3 regions of the Scandinavium lactucae genome follow, and region 1 is predicted to be linked to each of the others. Evidence: predicted binding sites of a transcription regulator. Region 1 holds the regulator's gene; each other region holds the start of a gene.
What was found. The regulator CRP, encoded in region 1, controls carbon source genes, mostly activating them, when cyclic AMP is high. The targets are predictions, from matches to a motif close to ATGTGANNNNNNTCACAT.
Positions count from the first base shown of each region.

Region 2: a site for CRP is predicted at 2,577-2,594, ahead of deoC (deoxyribose-phosphate aldolase). Genes of this name have one in related genera too.
Region 3: a site for CRP is predicted at 1,383-1,400, ahead of SIK69_RS12550 (CidA/LrgA family protein). Genes of this name have one in related genera too.

Region 1 covers NZ_JAWXRD010000003.1:189,560-194,696, reverse strand. The annotation lists gene SIK69_RS05185 (hydrolase) at 1-856, shown strand, start outside; gene SIK69_RS05180 (YheU family protein) at 853-1,071, shown strand; gene SIK69_RS05175 (phosphoribulokinase) at 1,108-1,977, shown strand; gene SIK69_RS05170 (OsmC family protein) at 2,031-2,435, opposite strand; gene crp (cAMP-activated global transcriptional regulator CRP) at 2,742-3,374, shown strand; gene SIK69_RS05160 (YccS/YhfK family putative transporter) at 3,430-5,137, shown strand, end outside.
Region 2 covers NZ_JAWXRD010000001.1:187,138-192,274, forward strand. The annotation lists gene SIK69_RS00895 (NupC/NupG family nucleoside CNT transporter) at 1-110, shown strand, start outside; gene SIK69_RS00900 (YjjW family glycine radical enzyme activase) at 112-975, opposite strand; gene SIK69_RS00905 (YjjI family glycine radical enzyme) at 947-2,485, opposite strand; gene deoC (deoxyribose-phosphate aldolase) at 2,714-3,493, shown strand; gene deoA (thymidine phosphorylase) at 3,676-4,998, shown strand; gene deoB (phosphopentomutase) at 5,050-5,137, shown strand, end outside.
Region 3 covers NZ_JAWXRD010000030.1:100,205-105,341, forward strand. The annotation lists gene SIK69_RS12540 (methyltransferase domain-containing protein) at 1-276, shown strand, start outside; gene dusC (tRNA dihydrouridine(16) synthase DusC) at 279-1,226, opposite strand; gene SIK69_RS12550 (CidA/LrgA family protein) at 1,449-1,850, shown strand; gene SIK69_RS12555 (CidB/LrgB family autolysis modulator) at 1,847-2,542, shown strand; gene cdd (cytidine deaminase) at 2,667-3,551, shown strand; gene sanA (outer membrane permeability protein SanA) at 3,676-4,389, shown strand; gene SIK69_RS12570 (GGDEF domain-containing protein) at 4,400-5,137, opposite strand, start outside.

The sequences.
Region 1 (5,137 bases):
GGATTTTGTCGATCTGGCGTGGAGTGAAGATCCCAACCAGGCGCGGCATAAACCTCGGCTGGTGGTGTTCCACGGTCTGGAAGGCAGCCTGTACAGCCCGTACGCTCATGGACTGATCCACGCGGCGCAGCAGCGCGGCTGGCTCGGAGTGGTGATGCATTTCCGCGGTTGCAGTGGGGAACCGAATCGTAATCAACGAATCTACCATTCGGGTGAAACCGAAGATGGCACCTGGTTCCTTTCCTGGCTGCGCCGGGAATTTGGCAACGTACCAACGGCCGCGGTAGGCTATTCGCTCGGGGGCAACATGCTCGGCTGCCTGCTGGCCAAAGAGGGCGACAATACCCCGCTCGACGCGGCGGTTATCGTCTCTGCGCCGTTCATGCTCGAAGCCTGTAGCTACCATATGGATAAAGGCTTCTCGCGCGTTTATCAGCGCTATCTGCTAAACCTGCTGAAAGCCAACGCCTCGCGCAAGCTGAAAGCCTATCCCGGGACCTTACCCGTTGATTTGAAGCGCCTGAAAAGCGTGCGCCGCATCCGTGAGTTCGACGATTTGATCACCTCGAAAATCCACGGATTTGCCGATGCGATAGATTACTACCGCCAGTGCAGTGCGATGTCAGTGCTGAGCCAGATAACCAAACCAACGCTGATCATTCATGCCAAAGATGATCCGTTTATGGATCATCACTCGATTCCCGCTCAGGAAGAGCTTCCGGCAAACATTCAGTATCAGCTGACCGAGCACGGCGGTCACGTCGGATTTGTCGGCGGTACGCTGCGCCATCCGGAAATGTGGCTCGAAAAACGTATCCCGGCCTGGCTGACACAATGGTTAGGAGCAATACGATGATAATTCCCTGGGAAACCCTGGCACCCGAAACGCTCGAAAATCTGATTGAAAGCTTTGTGTTGCGCGAAGGTACCGATTATGGTGAACATGAACGTTCGCTAGAAGACAAGGTCGCCGACGTAAAACAACAATTGAAAAGCGGGGACGTCGTCCTGGTGTGGTCCGAACTGCACGAGACGGTGAACCTCATGCCCCGTACCCAATTTCACGGCTGACTATACTCAAAAATATTACTGCTTCAGGGAGTAGTTATGTCTGCCAAACATCCGGTGATCGCCGTGACCGGCTCCAGCGGCGCGGGAACCACCACCACCAGCCTCGCTTTCCGTAAAATCTTTGCTCAACTCAATCTGACCGCTGCGGAAGTGGAAGGCGACAGTTTCCACCGTTACACCCGCCCAGAAATGGACATGGCGATCCGCAAAGCGCGCGATATGGGCCGACACATCAGTTATTTTGGCCCGGACGCCAACGACTTCGGCCTACTGGAACAGACGTTTTTGACCTATGGCCTGAATGGCAGCGGGCAGTCGCGTAAATATCTGCATACCTACGATGAGGCAGTGCCGTGGAATCAGGTGCCGGGGACGTTTACGCCGTGGCAACCGTTACCTGAACCCTCAGACGTGCTGTTTTATGAAGGCCTGCACGGCGGGGTTGTAACCCCACAGCACGACGTGGCGAAACATGTCGATTTGCTGGTCGGCGTGGTACCGATTGTGAACCTCGAATGGATCCAAAAGCTGACGCGTGACACCAGCGAACGGGGACATTCTCGTGAAGCCGTCATGGATTCGGTAGTCCGTTCGATGGAAGATTATATCAACTTCATCACCCCGCAATTCTCACGCACCCACATTAACTTCCAGCGCGTACCCACCGTGGACACCTCCAACCCGTTCGCGGCGAAAGGGATCCCCTCGCTCGATGAAAGCTTTGTGGTCATCCATTTCCAGAATCTGGGCGATATTGATTTCCCCTGGCTGCTGGCGATGCTGCAGGGTTCATTCATTTCTCATATGAATACATTAGTGGTGCCGGGCGGGAAGATGGGACTGGCTATGGAGCTGATTATGTCGCCGCTGGTAGAACGGCTGATGGAAGGCAAAAAGATAGGTTGATGTCACCCGATAAACAGTAGGCCCGGTCAGCACAGCGCCACCGGGCTGGGCGCTTATCCTTCGACCACTTCAAACGAATGGGTAATTTTCGCCGCTTTCTCCAGCATCAGCGCCACCGAGCAGTATTTCTCAGCGGACAAATCCACCGCACGCGACACCGCGGCTTCTTTTAGCTCTTTGCCGGTGACGATGAAGTGCAAATTAATGTGGGTAAACAGACGCGGAGCTTCTTCACGACGCTCAGAGGTCAACTTCACCTCACAATCGGTCACGTCATGACGCCCCTTTTGCAGAATCGATACCACGTCAATCGCGCTGCATCCGCCCGCTGCCATCAGCACCATTTCCATCGGGCTTGGCGCTTTGTCACCAGAGTTACCGTCCATCATGATTTGGTGGCCAGAAGCAGACTCCCCCAGGAAGGTTAAACCCTCAACCCATTTCACACGCGCTTGCATAATTGTTAACTCCAGAGTTGCAATTTTCCTGACAGATTACGCGCACATAACAATTCTCGCAACGGAAGGCGACGTGCGTCATGCTGAAGCGAGACACCAGGAGACACGCGGCAAAAGCTATGCTAAAACAGTCGGGATGCTACAGTAATACATTGAAGTACTGCATGTATGCAGAGGACATCACACTACAGGCTGCAGTAAAATCCGACAGCCGACTTCCCAGGCACAGGGAAGGATACGATTGCAAAGCCAGCGGCAGTGTTTTGTCTGCCACTGGAGACAGCTTATAACAGAGGATAACCGCGCATGGTGCTTGGCAAACCGCAAACAGACCCTACCCTTGAATGGTTCTTGTCTCATTGCCACATTCATAAGTACCCATCGAAGAGCACGCTGATTCACCAGGGTGAAAAAGCAGAAACGCTGTACTACATCGTGAAAGGCTCTGTTGCAGTACTCATCAAGGATGAAGAAGGTAAAGAGATGATCCTCTCTTACCTTAACCAGGGCGACTTTATCGGTGAGCTTGGCCTGTTCGAAGAAGGTCAGGAGCGTAGTGCCTGGGTTCGGGCGAAAACCGCTTGTGAAGTGGCCGAAATCTCCTACAAAAAATTCCGTCAGCTTATCCAGGTCAACCCGGATATTCTGATGCGCCTCTCCTCCCAGATGGCGCGTCGCCTGCAGGTCACCTCTGAAAAAGTGGGCAACCTGGCGTTCCTCGACGTAACCGGTCGTATCGCGCAGACGCTGCTGAACCTGGCGAAACAGCCTGATGCTATGACCCACCCGGACGGTATGCAAATTAAAATCACCCGTCAGGAAATCGGTCAGATCGTTGGCTGTTCACGTGAAACCGTGGGCCGTATTCTGAAAATGTTGGAAGATCAGAATCTGATCTCCGCCCACGGTAAAACTATCGTGGTCTACGGTACCCGCTAAGCCAGATTAACGGCGTATTGCCCTGGGGCAGTACGCCGTTTTTGTCTCTCCCCTCATGTGGCGCAGGCTGATTTATCACCCGGAAATTAACTACGCACTGCGACAAACGCTGGTGCTCTGTTTACCCGTGGCTATCGGTCTGGCTTTGGGGTATCTCAAGTACGGTCTGCTGTTTTCATTGGTTCCCGCCTGCTGCAACATTGCCGGGCTGGACACGCCCCACAAACGCTTCTTCAAACGGTTGATTATTGGCGGTTCGCTGTTTGCGGGCTGTAGCCTCGCGGTGCAGTTGTTACTGGCGCGTGACGTACCGCTGCCCATTATTCTGAGCGGGTTGGCGATGCTGCTCGGCGTTACCGCCGAAATCAGTTCTCTGCACGCGCGCCTGCTGCCCGCTTCGCTGATTGCCTCGATCTTCACCCTCAGCCTGGCAGGCAATATGCCAGTGTGGCAGCCGCTGCTGATTTACGCTCTCGGCACCCTGTGGTACGGCCTGTTTAACTGGTTCTGGTTCTGGATGTGGCGCGAACAGCCGCTGCGCGAATCCCTGAGCCTGCTCTATCGCCAGCTGGCGGATTATTGTGAAGCCAAATATAGCCTGCTGACCCAGCATACCGATCCGGAAAAAGCGCTGCCGCCACTGCTCACTCGACAGCAAAAAGCCGTCGACCTGATTACCCAGTGTTACCAGCAAATGCACATGCTGGCCGCCAACCAGAATCACGAATATAAGCGCCTGCTGCGCGCCTTCCAGATTGGCCTCGATCTGCAAGAACATATTTCGGTCAGCCTGCACCAGCCCGCAGAAGTGCAGAAACTGGTGGAACGCAGCCATGCTGAAGCGGTGATCCGCTGGAATGCGCAAACCATCGCCGCCCGGCTGCGGGTGATGGCCGATGACATCCTCTATCACCGTTTTCCGCAGCGCTTTAACATGGATAAACAAATTGGTGCTCTGGAAAAAATTGCCCATCAGCACCCGGATAATCCCGTCGGCCAGTTTTGCGCCTGGCATTTCAGCCGCATCGCCCGCGTATTGCGGATGCAACGCCCGCTGTACCCGCGCAATCTGATGGCTGATAACGAACGCCGTCTGCCGGTTTTCGCCGCGCTGAAAAGCTACCTGTCGTTTAAATCTCCGGCGCTGCGAAACGCGGCGCGAATCAGCGTGATGCTGAGCATCGCCAGCCTGATGGGAGCGGCGCTGAATCTTCCGAAACCGTACTGGATCCTGATGACCGTCCTGCTGGTAACGCAGAACGGCTACGGCGCAACGCGAGTGCGAATTTTTCACCGGGCCGCGGGCACGCTGGCCGGGCTAGTGATTGCCGCTGGCACCTTGCACTTCCACGTACCGGAAGGCTACACCCTGGCGTCCATGTTATTGATTACCCTTGCGAGCTATCTGATCATTCGTAAGAGCTACGGTTGGGCCACCGTGGGCTTTACGGTCACCGCGGTGTACACCATTCAGCTACTGACGCTCAACGGCGAACATTTCATTCTCGCCCGTCTTGTCGACACGGTAATTGGTTGTCTGATTGCCTTCGGTGGAATGGTCTGGCTGTGGCCGCAGTGGCAAAGTGGGCTCCTGCGTAAAAATGCCCAGCAGGCGCTGGAGGCCGACCAGGATGCCCTGCGGCTGATCCTCAGTAGCGACCCGCAGGCACCCACCCTGGCGTATCAGCGAATGCGTGTGAATCAGGCGCATAACGCGTTGTTCAACTCGCTGAATCAGGCGATGCAGGAACCGGGCTTTAACT
Region 2 (5,137 bases), on a different contig from region 1:
CACCAACCCGTCGCCAGGACATCGCCCAGCTGGGCCTGAAAGCCGTGGCGGCCGGGACGCTCTCGAACCTGATGAGCGCCACCATTGCCGGGGTATTCCTCGCGCTCTGATCTACAAATAAAGCGCCGGGAGGATAATCTCTGATATTCCCCGGTCGTTCAGCGCCTGTGCCAGTGGCTCCACGTCCTGCGCACCGGCGCTGCGCCAGGTTTGCGCTTCCCCGTATACGCCGTGCGCATGAAAGGCGTTCAGCCTCAGCGGCACATCCCCTAATGAACGAATAAATTCACTCAGCGGCCCAATGGCCTGCAAATAATCCGTTTGCCCTGGAATCACCAGCAGGCGTAACTCCGCCAGCATTCGCTTCTCCGCCAGCCAGCGAATACTCGCTTTGATTCGCGCGTTGCTCCGCCCGGTGAGCGCCAGATGCACCTCGTCATCCCACGCTTTCAAATCCACCATCACCCCATCACAGACGGGCCGTAACTTCTCCCAGCCGTTAATACCCAGCTCGCCGTTGCTGTCGACCAGACAGGTCAGATGCTTCAGGGCAGGCGTGGCGTTAAGCTGGCTGAACAATTCAACGATAAACGGTAGCTGGGTGGTAGCTTCCCCGCCGCTGACGGTAATGCCTTCGATAAACGGCGCGGCGCGCGTTACCTGCTGTAGCACCTCGTCGACCGTCAGCGTCCGCGTCATCGGCGTAGCCTGCTGGGGGCAGAGTTTCAGGCAGGTATCGCACTGCTGACACACCGCTTCCTGCCAGATAACCTGCCCGTTTAGCACTGAAAGCGCGCCGTGCGGACAGGACGAGACGCACTCGCCGCAGTCGTTACAGTGCCCGATAGTCCACGGGTTGTGGCAGTTTTTACAACGCAGATTGCAGCCCTGTAAAAACAGCGTCAGACGGCTGCCAGGGCCGTCGACGCAGGAGAACGGAATGATATTACTGACTAAAGCGCATCTGCTGCTCATGGCTGATGACTCTCGGCTGTCGTTCCAGAATGCGGGTGTTGCGCGCGGCTTCTTCGCCCAGCCACGTGGTATTGGTGCGCGAGCCTTCCGCGCGGAATTTTTCCAGCTCGGATAAGCGCACCATATAGCCGGTGACACGAACCAAATCGTTGCCGCTGACGTTAGCCGAAAACTCACGCATTCCGGCGTTAAACGCACCCAGGCACAGCTGCATAACCGCCTGTGGATTGCGTTTGATGGTTTCGTCCAGGGTCAGAATGTCGCTGATCCCGGCAGGATAAAAGGCGTGATGCGGGGCGACGGTCAGCAGGTGGCTGACCGGATCCGGCTCGCTGCCATAAGGAATGCGTGCCCCCGGCGTGGTGCCGCTATCGGAACTGATACCCGACTGTGCATGCAGCAGTGCGCGCTGCTTCCAGCCATACTTCACTGGCGTATTTTCTACAAACGCTGCCAGCTGCGCACTGATGCGCCAGCCGAGCTCATTGGCTTCATCATGCTGACCATAGCGCGCCGGGCTGCCCGCTTTTTCACACAGCACATTCACCGCCTCGGCAAGGCCGTACATACCAAACATCGGCGTAAATCGCTGCGGATCAATCAACCCTTCGGCTACCAGGAAGCTATTCTCAAAGAAGTGCGATTGTTGATAGAGGAACGCACAGCGAGCATCAATGATGCTGGTCTGCTGCTGGCAATAGTGCGGCAGGACGCGGGAAAGGAAGTCTTCCGTCGATGCGCTACGCAGCGCGATTTCTTTCAGATTGAGGCGAACAAGGGTGCTGCCGCCGCCCGCCAGCGGCAGTGAGTTGTAACAACTGACCACCCCATACTGTCCTTTTGTGAAAATTTTATCATTTACAGGGCCGTTGGCGATGTGCGGTTTACTGCATTCGCAGATGTTTTTGCTGACCTCAAGCAGTAAATCATCCGGCGTAATTTCCGGGTCGTAGATAAAGGTCAGGTTCGGCGCAACCTGCTTTAACTCAGCATCGGCCCGTAAAATGGCGCGCGTCACCGGCGTATCTTCCGGGCCGATATTGACATGGGTAAACGCATCCGGCAGGGTGCGGTCGAGATAGCGCCAGAAACGTTTTATGCGGATATCGATTTCTTCTTGTGTTAGAATTTTAACATAAGGCGAAAGGATCGTATCCAGGTGCCCAAGGTAAACCGGCATCGAGGTCACCGAAGGCACGTGATGATAGAGAATAGTGAGTAACGACAGCGCGTCATCCAGGTCTTTCGCCCCTTCAAGCTCCAGCCATTGCGATCCATTGGCGAGGAAGCGGGCGTAGTCCGGTAGGACGTAACGCGGTTTGAACGGCGCATGGCCTTCAAACATGTCGCAGATAACGCCGTCATTCAGCGCCGCCTGGGCATCCGCTGGCAGGTCGGGATAGGGTAAAGCGTTTTCTGCTTCAAGGGCCAGGAAGTGACGTTTTTGCTCGGGGCTTAGCGTTTTGCTTGTCACAATATTCTGGCAACGTTGCTCAAAAGAGTCAGACATAGAAGTTCCTCAGACGCGTTGACGATGAGGACAGTGTAGAGAAAAGCGCCAGCGGGACTTTTGATCCAACCTCCCACACTGACGCTTTAAAGAGTGATAGAGCTCTCATTACAGTCATGCAAATTTGCATACGCGTTTCATTAACTGTGATGAGGATCGAAGTGTAACCGTGGGTCGGTGTTAAAATAGTCACAGACCCGCAAGGTAAAATTAAACACCGGAGATAACATGACCGATTTAACTGCAAGCAGCCTGCGCGCGTTAAAATTAATGGACCTGACCACCCTGAACGATGATGACACCGATGCGAAAGTCATTGCCCTGTGCCACCAGGCGAAAACCCCGGTGGGCAATACCGCGGCAATCTGCATTTATCCACGTTTCATCCCTATCGCGCGTAAAACCCTGAATGCACAGGGCACGCCGGATGTGCGTATCGCCACCGTTACCAACTTCCCGCACGGCAACGATGACATCGATATCGCGCTGGCGGAAACCCGGGCGGCTATCGCTTACGGTGCAGATGAAGTGGACGTAGTCTTCCCGTATCGCGCGCTGATCGCCGGTAACGAGCAGGTCGGTTTTGATCTGGTGAAAGCGTGTAAAGACGCCTGCGCCGCCGCGAACGTGCTGCTGAAAGTGATCATCGAAACCGGCGAGCTGAAAGAAGAGCGGCTTATTCGTAAAGCATCTGAAATCTCTATCAACGCCGGGGCTGATTTCATCAAAACCTCTACCGGTAAAGTGCCAGTGAATGCCACCCCGGAAAGCGCACGGATCATGATGGAAGTTATTCGTGATATGGGCGTTGAAAAAACCGTCGGCTTTAAGCCAGCGGGCGGCGTACGTACTGCGGAAGATGCACAAACCTTCCTGGCGATTGCCGATGATCTGTTCGGTGCCGACTGGGCTGACGCCCGTCACTACCGTTTCGGCGCATCCAGCCTGCTCGCGAGCCTGCTGAAAGCCCTGGGCCATGGCGACGGCAAGAGCGCCAGCAGCTACTGATTACTCGTCATACTTTGAGCCGCAGGTGCGTTGGCTGCACTCTCTCACCCCAGTCACTTACTCCTGTAAGCTTCTGGGGATTCGATCCCTTGCCGCCTTCCTGCAACTCGAATTATGTAGAGTAATATTTCTTCGCGGTGGGTTAACCGCCGCATTCAACCCGATTCCTCATGGGGGTTACCGTGTTTCTCGCACAAGAAATTATTCGTAAAAAACGCGATGGTCACGCGCTGAGTGACGAAGAGATCCGTTTCTTCATCAATGGTATTCGTGATAACACCGTGTCGGAAGGGCAGATTGCCGCCCTGGCGATGACCATTTTCTTCCACGATATGGCTATTGAGGAGCGTGTCTCGCTGACCATGGCGATGCGGGATTCAGGCACGGTACTCGACTGGAAAAGCCTTAATCTGAATGGCCCGATTGTGGATAAGCACTCCACTGGCGGCGTGGGTGATGTGACCTCGCTGATGCTTGGCCCAATGGTGGCGGCCTGCGGCGGATACATTCCGATGATCTCCGGGCGTGGCCTGGGGCATACCGGCGGGACACTCGACAAACTGGAAGCGATCCCGGGGTTCGATATCTTCCCGGACGACAACCGTTTCCGCGAAATTATTAAAGACGTTGGCGTGGCGATCATCGGGCAGACCAGCTCCCTCGCGCCAGCGGACAAACGTTTTTACGCCACGCGCGACATCACTGCCACCGTCGATTCTATTCCGCTGATCACCGCTTCGATTCTGGCGAAGAAACTGGCTGAAGGGCTGGACGCGCTGGTCATGGACGTAAAAGTGGGCAGCGGCGCATTTATGCCGACCTATGAACTCTCAGCGGCACTGGCCGAGGCCATTGTTGGCGTGTCTAACGGCGCAGGCGTACGAACCACCGCCCTGCTGACCGACATGAACCAGGTGCTGGCGTCCAGCGCCGGGAATGCGGTTGAAGTCCGCGAAGCCGTACAGTTCCTGACCGGTGAATACCGTAACCCGCGTCTGTTCGAGGTGACCATGGCGCTGTGCGTGGAAATGCTCATTTCCGGCCGTCTGGCGAAAGACGAAGCCGATGCCCGCGCCAAACTGCAGGCGGGGCTGGACAGCGGTAAAGCCGCGGAGATCTTCGGTCGTATGGTTGCGGCGCAAAAAGGCCCGACCGATTTCGTTGAGAACTACGCGAAATACCTGCCAACGGCGATGCTCAGCAAAGCGGTCTATGCCGATACCGAAGGCTTTGTCTCCATGATGGACACCCGCGCATTAGGCATGGCGGTGGTGTCGATGGGCGGCGGACGTCGTCAGGCTTCTGATGCGTTGGATTACAGCGTCGGCTTCACCGACATGGCCCGTCTGGGCGACAGCATTGACGGACAGCGTCCGCTGGCCGTCATCCACGCCAAAGACGAAGCGAGCTGGCAAGAAGCCGCGAAAGCGGTGAAAGCGGCAATTAAACTGGACGACGTCGCACCGAAAGAAACACCAACGGTCTATCGTCGAATCACGCAATAGCGGTATACTGATCTGATCGCTTTTTTGCAGCGCAAAACGTACGGAGAAGATATGAAACGTGCATTTATTATGGTGCTGGACTCTTTTGGGATCGGTGCCACCGAAGACGCAGAACGTTTTGGTGATGTTGGTGCCGACA
Region 3 (5,137 bases), on a different contig from region 1:
CAGGGCTGGTTTATTGAACATGACGGGCAAAAAACCTGGCCGGTGGCGAATTATCAGCTGGAAGGGGAACGCCTCAGCAACTGGTTTGCCAACGGCGTGAAGAAACAGCACCGCAAGCTGGCGACCTGGATAAACGCGCTTATCGCCGCCGGCTTTGTCATTGAACAGCTTGATGAATGGGGCCCGAGCGCCGGGCAGATCGCCGCTAATCCGGGATTGGCGGAAGAGAAAGAGCGTCCGATGCTCTTCCTGCTGAGCGCACGTAAGCCGGGGTAATATCAGGCCTGATGCTGCGCGTACTGTTCTATCGCGTCGGAGATGGAACCAGAGTCCTGTAAAGTGCGGATCGTCGTGAACAGCGTGGTGGCTTCTACGTATTCCTTGCGCAGGTAGCCGAGCCACTGTTTGATCCGCGCTACGTGATACAACCCGGTATCGCCCTGCTTTTCGAGGCGGCTGTATTTGCGCAGCAGTTCGGTGACCTCCGACCACGGCATTCGCGGTTCGTTGTATTTCACCACCCGGCTGAGGTTTGGAATATTGAGCGCCCCCCGGCCAATCATCACCGAATCACAGCCGGTAGCGGCCATGCAATCCTGGGCGCTTTGCCAGTCCCAGATTTCACCGTTGGCGATCACCGGGATCGATAACCGTTTACGGATTTCACCAATCGCCTGCCAGTTGATCCGATCGGCTTTGTATCCATCGTCTTTGGTACGCCCGTGAACCACCAGCTCGGTGGCTCCAGCCTGCTGGACGGCATCAGCGATTTCAAACTGCCTGTCGCTGCTGTCCCAGCCCAGACGCACTTTAACCGTCACCGGCAGATGCGCTGGCACCGCTTCACGCATCGCTTTCGCACCGCGATAGATAAGGTCCGGGTCTTTTAACAGCGTCGCCCCGCCGCCGCTGCCGTTGACCACTTTCGACGGACAGCCACAGTTGAGATCCACCCCCCACGAACCCAACGCCACCGCACGGGCCGCGTTTTCGGCCAGCCACTGCGGATGCTGACCCAATAGCTGTACGCGCACTAGCGTGCCAGAGGCTGTTCGGCTGTGGTTCAACAGTTCAGGACAAAGGCGATGGAAGGATTTCACCGGCAGCAGTTGGTCCACCACCCGCAGAAATTCAGTGATGCACAGATCGTAATCATTCACCTCGGTCAGAAGGCCACGCACCAGTGAATCGAGCACGCCTTCCATCGGCGCTAGCAGAACACGCATATCAGTATCCGGAGAAAAAAGAGGCGCTATGGTAGCGTTGTTGTTGTCTGGTTTGAAGCCCCTTATAAACTACACTGACTACCAACGATTTAGGGTGCATTTCGGTGTGCGGCGCAGGGTGCCCAAAAGGAATGCTTTGTATGCCCAGAATTCATGATGTGATCGGTAGCACATTTCAGGGTTTAATTGTATGATGAATGCGTTTCATCAAGGGCTATGACCATGAGCAAAACACTGAATATCATCTGGCAATACCTGCGTGCTTTCGTGCTGATATACGCCTGTCTGTACGCCGGAATTTTTATCGCGTCGCTGTTACCCATCACCATTCCTGGCAGCATTATTGGAATGCTAATTCTGTTCGTCCTGCTGGCGCTGCAAATTCTCCCGGCTAAGTGGGTGAATCCTGGCTGTTACGTTCTGATCCGCTATATGGCGCTGCTGTTTGTGCCGATTGGCGTGGGGGTGATGCAATATGTTGACGTGCTGCGCGCCCAGTTTGGCCCGGTGGTGGTGTCGTGTGCCATCAGCACCCTGGTAGTATTCCTGGTGGTGAGCTGGAGCTCCCATCTGGTGCATGGCGAACGCAAAGTGATCGGTCAGAAGGGAGCGGAAAACGAATGATGCATTATATCTGGTGGTCTTTGCCGTTAACCCTCGCCGTATTCTTTGCCGCCCGCAAGCTGGCTGCCCGCTTCAAAATGGCGCTGTTGAACCCGCTGCTGGTGGCGATGGTGGTGATCATCCCGTTCCTGCTGCTAACCGGGATTCCTTACGACCACTATTTCAAGGGGAGTGAAATCCTCAACGATTTGCTGCAGCCCGCAGTAGTGGCGCTGGCTTACCCGCTGTATGAACAGCTGCATCAGATTCGTGCCCGCTGGAAATCGATTATCACCATTTGCTTTATCGGCAGCGTAGTCGCGATGGTCACCGGCACGACCGTCGCGCTGTTGATGGGGGCGACACCTGAAATCGCCGCCTCGGTATTACCGAAATCCGTGACAACGCCGATTGCGATGGCGGTTGGCGGCAGCATCGGCGGCATTCCGGCGATCAGCGCGGTGTGCGTGATTTTTGTCGGTATTCTTGGCGCGGTGTTTGGTCATACCCTGTTAAATCTGATGCGTATTAACACCAAAGCCGCGCGCGGTCTGGCGATGGGCACAGCCTCACACGCCCTGGGCACCGCCCGCTGTGCCGAGCTGGACTATCAGGAAGGTGCGTTCAGTTCGCTGGCGCTGGTTATCTGCGGGATTATCACTTCGCTGGTGGCACCTTTCCTGTTCCCGGTGATTTTGGCCGTGGTCGGATAACGCGACGCATCACACAAATTTCAGTCAATTTTCATAAGTTGCATAAAAAGTAAGATCCAAATCACACATTAGCCCTTAACAGGTCCGTACACTGTCATCCCTTAACCTGTAAGAGGCCATTGCCATGCATCCACGTTTTCAATCTGCTTTCCCGCAACTCAGTGCGGAATTGCAATCAGCCCTCGCTCCGGTGCTCGCTGATGTGCATTTTCCCGCCATGTTGAGCGCCGGGCAGGTCTCAACGCTGAAATCAGCCACGGGACTGGACGAAGACGCGCTGGCTTTCGCGCTGTTACCGCTGGCTGCCGCCTGTGCCCGCGCCGACCTGTCACATTTTAACGTTGGCGCTATCGCCCGTGGGGTGAGCGGCACTTGGTATTTCGGCGGCAATATGGAATTTATCGGCGCGACCATGCAGCAAACCGTTCATGCAGAACAAAGTGCCATCAGCCACGCCTGGCTACGCGGTGAAAAAGCGCTGAAAGCGATTACCGTGAACTACACGCCCTGCGGCCACTGCCGCCAGTTCATGAATGAACTCAACAGCGGGCTTGATCTGCAAATCAACCTGCCTGGCCGCGAACCGCATACGCTGAAAGACTATCTGCCGGATGCGTTTGGCCCGAAAGATTTGGACATCAAAACGCTGCTGATGGATGCCCAGGATCATGGCTATGCGCTGGAAGGTGATGCCCTGACGCAGGCGGCAATTAAGGCCGCAAACCGCTGTCACGCCCCGTACAGCCAATCGCCGTCCGGCGTAGCGCTGGAATTACGCGACGGCACGATTTTCGCCGGCAGCTATGCCGAGAACGCGGCATTTAACCCGTCATTACCGCCGTTGCAGGGCGCGCTGAATCTGCTGAGCCTCAACGGCTATGACTATCCGGATATTCAACGCGCGATGCTGGCCGAACGTGCCGATGCGCCGCTCATCCAGTGGGATGCCACCGCGGCAACGTTGAAAGCGCTGGGCTGTCAGAACATCGACCGCACGCTGCTGGCCTGATCTCACGGTGCGGGCTTCACAGCCCGCGCTGATGAAAATCCCCCCAGTTAAACTACTGTTTCTTGCTCTTCCCCCGCGGGTAAAGTAGCCTGAGTCAATATTCATCCACCACTGAGTCAAGTCCATGTTAAAGCGCGTGTTATACAGCCTGTTAGTCCTGGTAGGCCTGCTGCTGTTGACCGTACTGGGCCTCGACCGCTGGATGAGCTGGAAAACTGCCCCGTATATCTATGATGAACTACAGGATTTGCCCTACCGTCAGGTCGGGGTGGTGCTCGGCACCGCCAAGTATTACCGCACCGGGGTTATCAATCAGTATTATCGCTATCGCATTCAGGGTGCGCTGAACGCCTATAACAGCGGCAAAGTGAATTACCTGCTGCTGAGCGGTGACAACGCGCTGCAAAGCTATAACGAACCGATGACCATGCGCAAAGATTTGATTGCCGGTGGTGTTGATCCCGCGGATATCGTGCTCGATTACGCCGGGTTCCGCACTCTGGACTCCATCGTGCGCACGCGCAAAGTGTTCGACACTAACGACTTCATCATCATCACCCAGCGTTTCCACTGCGAGCGCGCGCTGTTTATCGCCCTGCATATGGGCATTCAGGCGCAGTGTTACGCCGTACCCTCACCAAAAAATATGTGGAGTGTGCGCGGGCGTGAATTTGGCGCACGTTTCGGGGCGCTGGCTGATCTGTACCTCTTCAAACGTGAACCGCGTTTCTTAGGCCCGCTGGTACCCATCCCTTCCCCGTATCAGGTGCCGGATGATGCCCAGGGCTATCCAGCCGTACTTCCGGACCAGCTTCTGGAATTGCAGAATTCCCCTTAGGGCTGAATTGCTAACGCTTCCTGGCAAATTCAACCACCCGATTGCGGCCGCTGTTTTTGGCGTCATACAGCGCCATATCCGCTTCATCGACCATCTGTTGGTAATCCGGATGACCACGGAAATGACTCACACCAAATGAGGCGCTGACCTGAAGCATGTGTCCATCCGGCATCTCGCACGGCGTGCTGTGGATTTTTTCCCGAATCGCTTCCACAAAGCTCAAGGTCTGGTGTGGATTGAACTCGAGATAAACAATCATAAATTCTTCGCCACCGTAGCGGAAAACGTAATCATTCGGGCGGGTGCTGTCAGTCAGGATCGTCGCAACATGGCGTAACACATCATCACCTGCCGAGTGGCCCCAGGTATCATTCACTTTTTTGAAGTGATCGACGTCGAGCATGACCACTGACAGATTTCGCCCGTTAGCCATCACCAGCTTCACCTCATGCTTGAGGATCGTTGACATAAAACGTCTATTGAGCAACTTGGTTAGCGCGTCTTTGCCACTTTCAAGGCGGCTGGCATCGTCGAACAGCGAAGAAAATAAATTATTGATAATCATTGTCTTGGCACGGATATCGCTCAGCAGCGACTGAATCAGTTCCAGTTCGTTACCTTCGCCGTCCACGTCTTTTTTCAACATACCATCGATGTCTTCAATCAATTGACCTATTTTGTCGATCTCAGGCTGCTGACCAAAGTACTGGCCGCACTTATGGCGGAACCACAGGCCGAACTCCGAATC